Regions from separate parts of the Rhizobium sp. P1_B8 genome, predicted to be linked through region 3. Evidence: riboswitches for the same ligand, from Rfam matches in the RefSeq annotation. Region 3 holds a riboswitch; each other region holds the start of a gene.
What was found. Region 3 has a riboswitch for cobalamin ahead of nrdH (glutaredoxin-like protein NrdH). Riboswitches for the same ligand answer to the same signal wherever they lie in the genome.

Region 1 (3,273 bases), on a different contig from region 3:
GTGTGCCGCGCTTTTCTCCGGCTGCCCAGGCGCGGTCGAAATAATGGTCGATGCGGCTGCCGACGGCCTGGAGCTGCAAACGCATCGGTTTGCCTGAAACGTCGACGAAACCCTTGAGACGCAGCACGTCATGGGCTGATATGATGTCCTTCAGCGCTTCGACGAAACCGGCGGGATCGGCAATGGCTCCGAGATCGACGACAAAGCTGTCGAATTCGTCGTGATCGTGCGGCGCGCCATCCTCATGCTCCAGCTCGTGATGCGACTTGCGATTGGCGACATCGTCCTCCGTGCCGATGCCAAGGCCGAGCAAGATGCCGGCTGACACCTCGCCATTTCTCGCCTCGATCATCACGGGCTTGCGCACCGTGCGGGAGGCGACCTCGTCGCGCACCCTGATAAGGCCCGCAGCGTCGATTAGGTCGGTCTTGTTGAGCACGATGAGGTCGGCGCAGGTGAGCTGGTCCTCGAACAGCTCCTCGATCGGGCTTTCGTGATCGAGCGATTCATCCTCGGCACGGCGCGCATCGACGGCATCATGGTCGTCGGCAAAACGGCCGGCGGCAACGGCAGCACTATCGACCACCGTGATGACACCGTCGACGGTCACCTGGGTGCGAATGTCGGGCCAGTTGAAGGCGGCGACCAGCGGCTGCGGCAAAGCAAGGCCCGAGGTTTCGATGACGATATGGTCGGGCCGCTGTTCGCGTTCGAGCAGCTTCGTCATCGTCGGGATGAAGTCGTCCGCGACCGTGCAGCAGATGCAGCCATTGGTGAGCTCGATAATGTCGTCCTCGGTGCAATTGTCTGCACCGCAGCCCTTCAGCACGTCGCCGTCGACGCCGAGATCGCCGAATTCGTTGATAATCAGCGCAATCTTCTTGCCGCCGGCATTGGTCAGCAGGTTGCGGATCATCGTCGTTTTGCCGGCACCGAGGAAGCCGGTAATGACGGTTGCGGGAATCTTCTGCTGGTTCATGGACTTAACCCTTCATTTTCAGCGGCAGGCCTGCCGCGATGAAATAAACTTCGGCGGCCCTCGCCGCGATCGATTGGTGCAGCCGGCCGGCATGATCGCGAAAATCCCGCGCCATACGATTATCCGGCACGATGCCGAGACCGACCTCGTTGGAAACGAAAACGAGCCGCGCCTGCGCGGCGGGCAGGAAATCGGCAAGTGCGGCAAATTCCGCCGCCATGTCGCGCTCCTCGATCATCAGATTGGTGACCCAGAGCGTCAGGCAATCGATCAGCACGATGCGCCCTTCGCCGTCGATGGCGGTAAGCTTGCCGACAAGATCGAGCGGCTCCTCATGCGTCGTCCAGGACGGACCGCGATCGGCCTTGTGTTGCGTGATGCGCGCCTGCATCTCCTCGTCCCAGGCCCGTCCGGTGGCAAGGTAGTGGCGATCCAGATCGGTCGCGGTGACGAGGGATTCGGCGAACCGGGACTTGCCGGAGCGCGCGCCGCCAAGGATGAAGACGGTGTTGGAGGGGGCAGCCGTCATGCCGGCGTTGCCTTCTGAATAGATGCCGCGCAAGCCGCAACGGAAGACGCCGGCGGCTGTAGGGCCCCGCCAAATCGCGCCGCACCAGGCTGCGCTGAATTCAATCGTTCAGCCAAGACAACCTCCGTGCTGGCAACGGGCATAGTGCCCAGGTGTGGGCTTCGCGCCCGGCACGCATGGCAGGTCTCCTGGCTCGCAGTTATCGGCCGCGATCGGGGCAGACCGGAAACCGGTCGCCCTGATCGTGCCAGCGGATCATCCTCGCCTTCCCGGCTGCATCGGTGAAAAAGTGGACGATTCGTAGACTTGAGAGGCGTCCGACCCCGGTTGATCACCATGCATATCCAGTGGCTTTTCCGGCATGTCGTCCGTCCCGCCCGCCTGCAGGATTGCAGGCTGTCGGCAGAAAAGGCTTCACGCCGGATGGACGACCCTGACCGCACTACAGTCGCGGGGTCGGCTGTGATGAAGGCGCCCGGCTTGGGTCCGCCCCGTCACATTCCCTTTTCATCCGGAAGGGCGTAATACCGATCCGGAACCATCCGTTATGTCAGGATGGTCGGGCGACCATCCGTTGAGGGATGGTTAGGCAAGCTCAGAGGTGAAGTCAACCGGCCTTGGCGACCGGGCAATGGCCGGCCAGAGGAAGCAACTCCGCCAACACGACTTACTCTACCTAAAATATCGTCATTTATCATAGACTTACGTCATAAAAATTTGTCCCCGCCGCCGGCTTTTCGCCGCAATTGCGTCGCAAGCGGACTGCGCGACCATCTCTGCCCTTGACCGGGCCTCTCCCCGCCTAGTTGTCTAGCCATGCTTATGAAATTGGATCGGCGCCGTTTTCGTGCGCTGCGTGTTTTCTTCGATCCGGGACGCCTGCGGGCGCTGACCCGCCGTAGCGAGGTTGGCCTGTCGCTGGCGGGCGCCGTCGTCGGCATCATCTCGGGTCTCGCCGTCACCGGCATGAGTTACGTCTCCAACGAGCTGCATCAGCTGGTCTTCGGCATATCAGACAGCGAACGGCTGAGCTCGTCCGAGATCGAGAACAAGATGCTGCTGCTCACTGCCCCCGTCATTGGCGGCGCCCTGCTCGGCATGTTGCTCCTAGTGCTGGCGAAACGACGCAAGAAGCCGATGGTCGACCCGATCGAGGCCAATGCGCTGCATGGCGGCCGCCTGTCCTTGACCGACAGCATCATCGTTGCCGTGCAGAACCTGATCTCCAACGGTTTCGGCGCCTCCGTCGGCCTGGAGGCCGGCTATACCCAGCTTGCCGCCGGCCTCGCCTCCAAATTCGGCCTGAAGCTGCAGCTTCGCCGCTCGGACCTGCGCACCCTCGTTGGCTGCGGCGCGGCGGGCGCCATCGCCGCCGCCTTCAACGCGCCGCTGACCGGCGCTTTCTATGCCTTCGAGCTGATCATCGGCACCTATACGATCGTGTCGCTGACGCCTGTCGTCGTCTCCGCCCTTGTCTCCACCCTGATCGCAAGGCTGCTTGCCGGCAGCGATTTCACCATCGATATCGGCAGCTTCGGCTCGGTCGTGCCAGCCGATTATATCCCGGCACTGCTGCTCGGTGCTTTCTGCGCCGGTGTCGGCATCCTGATCATGCAGGGCGTCGCCTTTGTCGAAGAGCTGGCGCGCAAGAGCTCGATCGCCCCACCCTTCCGCCCGGCACTCGGCATCATCATCGTCGGGCTGTTGGCGATGATCTCACCGCAGGTGCTCTCGGCCGGCCACGGCGCGTTGCATCTCAACCTTT
Region 2 (3,273 bases), on a different contig from region 3:
CGCATCTGGGCCGGCATCCACTATGAAATGGACAACCGGGCCGGTGCCGCACTTGGCAAAGCAGTCGCCGGGAAATTCATCGAGCGGGCAAAAAAAGACGGGGCAGACTAGCGGAAGGGCCGCTAGCGCCTTTCTCCCGAAATGTCGCAATCCTAAGCGAAGGGTTCTCGGTGGAACGTTCCGTTCACTCAGCAGCCGACGTGCGAGGCAGCAACGTTTCTCAAACGATGCGGATGCGGCGCGTCACCTGGCCATTGCTTTCCCAGTATGTGTGCTTTTTGGCGATCAAGGGATCGTCCATCGCCGGTTGAATTTGCCCTGCGGTACTGATCGCGCGCGAGGTCACCGTGTGTTCTCCAGGCGAGGGATTTGGCCAATCCAGTGACCAAATCTTCCAGGCGTATTCGGCCTCCTCGCTGTGATCGATGACTGCCGGCATCCAGGGCCCTTGATCAATTTTCAGTTCGACCCGGTCGATCGGTGCACCCCAGGCTGCGCCGACGACCCGGTGACCCGAGTCGTTGCGCGTGACCTTGGCGGGCGCGGATTTCAGCAAGGCCCGGCCGACCGAGGTCTCGGCCCGCACAGTCTCGCCTTTGTGCTCTTCCTCCCGGATGGTGACATAGTCGCGGCCCATCAGCAGGCTCATGAAGCGGGTGTCGCGAACCTCGATGCCCTTCAGCCACTTGACGTTGGCAATCCCGTACCAGCCCAGAGTTATCAGCCGCAGCGGGAAACCGTTGGGGGCAGGCAGGGTCGCTCCGTTCATTTCGTAGCAGAGCAGATTGTCGGGGTTCATCGCGTCTGCGAGCGACATGCTGCGAGCGAAGTTCTGTTGCATCTTGATGTCGCGAATCGTGACCTCGCCTTTGTCGGTGCCGAAGAAGACGACCTCTAGGTGTTCAGTCCCCATCCATCATGGAAGACGAGTTCCTCGAGCGGCAGCCGCTGCCGCCAGCCTTTGACGGACAGTTCCGGCTCGTCATAGAGCCGGTCGACGAAACCGGCACAGAGCCAGGCGACCACCTCGATATGCTGGGGTATGCCGAGAATGCTCTTCAGCTCGCCTTCATGAAAGATGCTGACCCAGCCGATCCCGACCCCTTCCGCCCGCGCCGCAAGCCAGAGATTCTGGATGGCGCAAACTGTGGAATAGCTATCCATCCTGGGATTGTGCGTGCGCCCCAGCACGACGCTGCCGCTGCGGGTAGGATCGCAGGTCACGCATATGCCGAGCGGCGCCTCGACAATGCCTTCGAGCTTGAGCGAGCGGTAGGCCTGCCGTCGTTCACCTTCGAACATCAGCGCCGCCTCCTCGTTGGCCCTCGCAAAAGCATCCCGGACGCGCGCCCGCACGGTTGCGCTTTTCACCAGAATGAAATTCCACGGCTGCATAAAGCCGACGGAGGGTGCATGATGGGCAGCCGTCAGCAGCCGCTGCACAAGGTCATCCGGCAAGGGATCGGGCAGGAACTCGCTGCGAACGTCGCGCCGCGTCATGATCGCATGATAGACGGCCTCGCGTTCGGCCAAGGAAAAACCGGACGCCGCCGAAAGGGCATCCTCATCAAAGGGTCGCATCGTCAAATCCCCAACAACGCAACCGCCCCGCCGTCCGCGCGGATCGGTCTATCTAGCCAGGCCGGTCTTCTGACTCGGCGTCATCCGCCTGCCGCAGCCTTCCCGGCGAGAAGCCAGTGGCGTGATGAAGCGGCAAGCGTCGGCCTTACAGCGTTGGGCACGTTCCGGCTTTGCACCGGATTCCCGATTCTCCCGCCTGGACGGCGGGCACCTGACGGCGCATCTATTTCAGGAAAGCGCGGCGGCGGCAAGCCGGCCCTCATACCGCCGACACGTTGCATGCGACATCGACTTCATGGACAGAGGCGCATCGCTGCCTTAGAAACAAACCCATCCTGACCGACGCCCATGGCGCCGCACTTTTTCTCTTTGCACTTTGGTTGCCCGTGCCCCGCCTCACGCCCATGATCCTTGCGGTCGCCCTGTTCATGGAACAGATGGATTCGACCGTGATCGCCACCAGCCTACCGGCGATCGCAGCCGATATCGGCACCTCGCCGATCGCGCTGAAGCTCGCCGTTACCAGCTATCTCGTGGCGCTGGCGATCTTCATCCCGATCAGCGGCTGGATGTCCGATCGTTTCGGCGCGCGCAACATCTTCCGCATGGCGATCTTCGTTTTCATGATCGGCTCGATCGCCTGCGCCTTTTCCAATTCGATCACGGCCTTCGTGATCTCACGCCTGATCCAGGGCGCCGGCGGCTCGATGATGACGCCGGTCAGCCGCCTGCTGCTGGTCCGGGGAACGCCGCGTCACGAACTCGTCGATGCCATGGCCTGGCTCACCATTCCAGCGTTGATCGGTCCGATCATGGGTCCGCCGATCGGCGGCTTCCTCACAACCTACCTCACCTGGCACTGGATCTTCTGGATCAACGTCCCGATCGGCGTGCTCGGCATCATCCTCGTCACCCGTTTCCTGCCGGCGGTCGAGCCGCGCACTCTGCGGCCGATGGACTTCCCCGGCTTCTTCCTTTGCGGCCTAGGCTTCTCCGGCTTCGTCTTCGGCCTGTCGGTGATCAGCCTGCCGGCCGTGCCCGTTATCTACGGTTATGTCACGGTTGCGATCGGCATCCTTGCCGGCCTCCTCTACCTCCTGCATGCCCGCCGCGTGCCTTATCCGCTTCTCGATCCGAAGATGTTTCGTTACCCGATGTTTCGGGCGGCGATCCTCGGCGCCTCGAATTTCCGCATGGGACTTGGCGCCCTGCCTTTCCTGATGCCGCTGATGCTCCAGCTCGGCTTCGGCCTGACACCGCTGCAATCGGGCTCGGTCACCTTCGTCAGCGCGCTCGGCTCCATGGGTTCGAAATTCGCCGCCTCGCGCACCTTCAACGCCTTCGGCTTCCGCACAGTGATCTCCCTCACCACCTTGCTGGCGGCGATCTTCCTCGGCATCAACGGCCTTTTCACCGCCGAAACGCCACTGTTCCTGATCATGGCCTGCCTGCTGATCGGCGGCCTGTTCCGCTCCATGGCTTTCTCGGGCGTCAACGCCATGGCCTTCGGCGACGTCGATGATGCCGACAGCAGCCAGGCAACCGCAATCAATGCCGTTGCCCAGCGTATCTCCATGGCGATGGGTGTGGCGATCGCCGGCGGCATCCTCGAAATTTCCAGCAGCTTCCACGACGACAGGCTGCTGGTCTCGGATTTCCACATCGCCTTCTTCAGCGTCTCGGCGATTTCGG
Region 3 (3,273 bases):
CGCCTTCGACAAGACAGGCACGCTGACAGAAGGCAAGCCTCAGGTGACCGACATCATTTCCTTTGGCCTGAGCGAGGCGCAGGTGTTGTCGCGCGCGGCGGTGCTGGAGCAGGGTTCCAGCCATCCGCTGGCGCTGGCGATCCTCAACCGCGCCAAGGCGGATGGCGTTCCCGTGCCGCCGGCCTTCGAGCTGGAAGCGCTGCCGGGCAAGGGTGTCAGCGGCAAAGTCGGCGGTGAGGCGCTGGATCTGCTGTCGCCGCCTGCCGCCCGCGAGCGCGGGACGCTCAGCGCGGAACAGGATGCACGCATCACGGCGCTGAACGACGAGGGCAAGAGCGTGTCGGTGCTGCTCGTCAACGGTGTTGCGGCCGGCCTGATCGCCATGCGTGACGAGCCGCGTGAGGATGCCGAGGCCGGGCTCGCTGCCCTCAAATCAGCAGGCGTCAAGGCGATGATGTTGACGGGCGACAACAAGCGGACGGCAGCAGCCGTTGCCGGTATGCTCGGCATCGACTGGCGCGGCGAGATGATGCCGGAGGATAAGCAGCGGGTCGTTGGCGAATTGAAGCGCCAGGGCTTCATCGTCGCCAAGGTCGGCGACGGTATCAACGATGCTCCGGCGCTGGCCGCTGCCGATATCGGCATCGCCATGGGTGGCGGCACCGATGTGGCGCTGGAGACGGCGGATGCTGCCGTGCTGCACGGACGCGTTGGCGACGTGGCGCGGATGATCGAACTTTCCAAACGCACGATGCGCAACATCCTGCAGAATATCACCATCGCACTCGGGCTGAAGGCGGTGTTTCTGGTGACGACGATCATAGGGATCACCGGGCTCTGGCCAGCGATTCTCGCCGATACCGGCGCCACAGTGCTGGTGACGATCAATGCGCTACGATTGCTTCGAATAAAGATATAAACATTCCTGACTTCATCCCTCCGGCATTCGTCACCGATGGGATGTCCCATCGACGATTCGGGCCCGATCTCGAATCGAAAATCGCGGGACCGGCCATAGGTAGGCTCTCCTCGTCGGGACTTTCTCCACAGCCTGATTTCTTTAAGCTTTGGTTAGCCATGATTTTCACAGGAACGTAGCGATTTCAAACCTGTCGTAACGCAATGCACAAACCATCCGTTGACGCGAATTTGGATTGGCGTACTATATCTAGTGTTCGAGGTTCCGTCGATTCGTGAGGATCGGCGGCTAAGACGGGAATTCGGTGCGCTTCGCCATCATGGCGCGGCAATGCCGGGGCTGCCCCCGCAACTGTAAGCGGCGAGCAACTGTCCGATTTCAGGTCACTGGAGCATGATGCTCCGGGAAGGCTGGGCAGGCGCTTTGACCCGTGAGCCAGGAGACCTGCCTCGAACGAAACGTCCACGGGCGGGGTGTCCGGAAGGTCGCGTTGCATGGCTGCGGGGAATCTCCGCATCGCGTTTCGCAGGCCCGAACCTCCGCATGAGCCACTTCGGGGTGAAGTCATGTCAGTATTTCAGTTCAGGCCGCCACCCGCTAGAGGTAGAGGGCGGAGTACGCCCAGCGGCTGAACAGCCGCACAGCTCAAAATCATCAGAAAATTTTTCGACGGATATCGACAGATTTCCGATCGATGTCCTGCGCCCAATCGCATCGTCACGAGGAATATCATGACCATTACCGTCTACAGCAAGCCTGCCTGCGTCCAATGCACTGCCACCTACCGCGCCCTCGACCGTCTGGGCGTCGATTATGACATCGTCGATATCTCGCAGGATGCCGAAGCGCTCGATCGCGTCCGTAGCCTCGGCTACATGCAGGCACCTGTCGTCATCGCCGGCGAGCAGCATTGGGCGGGCTTCCGTCCCGACATGATCAGCGCGCTCTCCTGACCTGAGGACAAGCGATGGGCTTGATTGTCTATTATTCCAGCCGATCCGAGAACACCCATCGGTTCGTCGCCAAACTCGGTCTGCGCGCGGCGCGCATTCCGCCAGGTGGCGCAGACGCGTTCCATATCCGCGAACCCTTCGTGCTGATCGTGCCGACCTATAGCGGCGACGGCGGCAAGGGTGCCGTTCCCAAGCAGGTGATCCGTTTCCTCAACGATGCGGAAAACCGAGGACACATCCGCGGCGTGATCGCCGCGGGCAACAGCAATTTCGGCGAGACATACGGGCTCGCCGGCGACGTGGTCTCGCAGAAATGCCAAGTGCCGTACCTTTACCGGTTCGAGCTCATGGGTACCGAAGACGACGTCGCCAAGGTCAAACACGGAATGGAACGATTTTGGACACGGGAACAAACCTGAAGCGGGATGCGGGCGCAAAACCGCATCAAACTTTTGCTCAGCCCGCCGGGGAAAGGCCGCCGAAGGCAGCCGAAACGCTCGACTATCACGCGCTGAACGCGATGCTGAACCTCTATGACGATGGGGGGCGGATTCAGCTCGACAAGGATCGTTTGGCGGCCAAGCAATATTTCCTCCAGCATGTGAACCAGAACACGGTGTTCTTCCACAATCTGAGGGAAAAGCTCGATTACCTCGTGACCGAGGGATATTACGAGCAGGAGGTTCTCGACCAGTATTCCTTCAATTTCGTGCGGGATCTGTTCGACCAGGCCTATGCCAAGAAATTCCGTTTCCCGACCTTCCTCGGCGCCTTCAAATATTACACCAGCTATACGCTGAAGACCTTCGACGGCAAGCGCTATCTCGAGCGCTATGAGGACCGCATCTGCATGGTGGCTCTGGCCTTGGCGCGTGGCGACGAGGCCCTTGCCCGCGACATGGTCGACGAGATCATTTCCGGCCGTTTCCAGCCGGCGACGCCGACCTTCCTCAATGCCGGCAAGAAGCAGCGCGGCGAACTGGTTTCCTGCTTTCTGCTGCGCGTCGAGGACAATATGGAATCGATCGGCCGGTCGATCAATTCGGCGCTGCAATTGTCGAAGCGCGGCGGCGGTGTGGCGCTGTCGCTGACGAATATCCGCGAGGCGGGCGCGCCGATCAAGCATATCGAGAACCAGTCCTCGGGCATCATCCCGGTGATGAAGCTGCTCGAAGACAGTTTCTCCTATGCCAACCAGCTCGGGGCGCGGCAGGGCGCGGGTGCGGTCTATCTCAATGCCCATCATCCCGATATCATGCGCTTCCTTGACACCAAGCGCGAAAATGCCGACGAAAAAATCCGCATCAAGACGCTGTCACTCGGCGTCGTCGTGCCCGATATCACCTTCGAACTCGCCAAGAACAATGAGGATATGTATCTGTTCTCGCCCTATGACGTGGA

Region 1: linked by a shared signal. The riboswitch ahead of cobU (bifunctional adenosylcobinamide kinase/adenosylcobinamide-phosphate guanylyltransferase) and the one ahead of nrdH (glutaredoxin-like protein NrdH) in region 3 are both predicted to bind cobalamin.
Region 2: linked by a shared signal. The riboswitch ahead of bluB (5,6-dimethylbenzimidazole synthase) and the one ahead of nrdH (glutaredoxin-like protein NrdH) in region 3 are both predicted to bind cobalamin.

The regions. Positions count from the first base shown of each region.
Region 1 is NZ_JBFTZZ010000003.1:59,640-62,912, forward strand. Features, by position in the region: gene cobW (cobalamin biosynthesis protein CobW) at 1-979, opposite strand, end outside; gene cobU (bifunctional adenosylcobinamide kinase/adenosylcobinamide-phosphate guanylyltransferase) at 984-1,508, opposite strand; cobalamin riboswitch at 1,670-2,066, opposite strand; gene AC1D2N_RS05915 (chloride channel protein) at 2,325-3,273, shown strand, end outside.
Region 2 is NZ_JBFTZZ010000013.1:103,622-106,894, forward strand. Features, by position in the region: gene AC1D2N_RS17045 (phosphatase PAP2 family protein) at 1-111, shown strand, start outside; partial or broken gene AC1D2N_RS17050 (molybdopterin-dependent oxidoreductase) at 221-898, opposite strand; gene bluB (5,6-dimethylbenzimidazole synthase) at 895-1,581, opposite strand; cobalamin riboswitch at 1,624-1,811, opposite strand; gene AC1D2N_RS17060 (MFS transporter) at 1,986-3,273, shown strand, end outside.
Region 3 is NZ_JBFTZZ010000035.1:11,200-14,472, reverse strand. Features, by position in the region: gene AC1D2N_RS30400 (heavy metal translocating P-type ATPase) at 1-919, shown strand, start outside; cobalamin riboswitch at 1,162-1,385, shown strand; gene nrdH (glutaredoxin-like protein NrdH) at 1,651-1,872, shown strand; gene nrdI (class Ib ribonucleoside-diphosphate reductase assembly flavoprotein NrdI) at 1,887-2,291, shown strand; gene nrdE (class 1b ribonucleoside-diphosphate reductase subunit alpha) at 2,270-3,273, shown strand, end outside.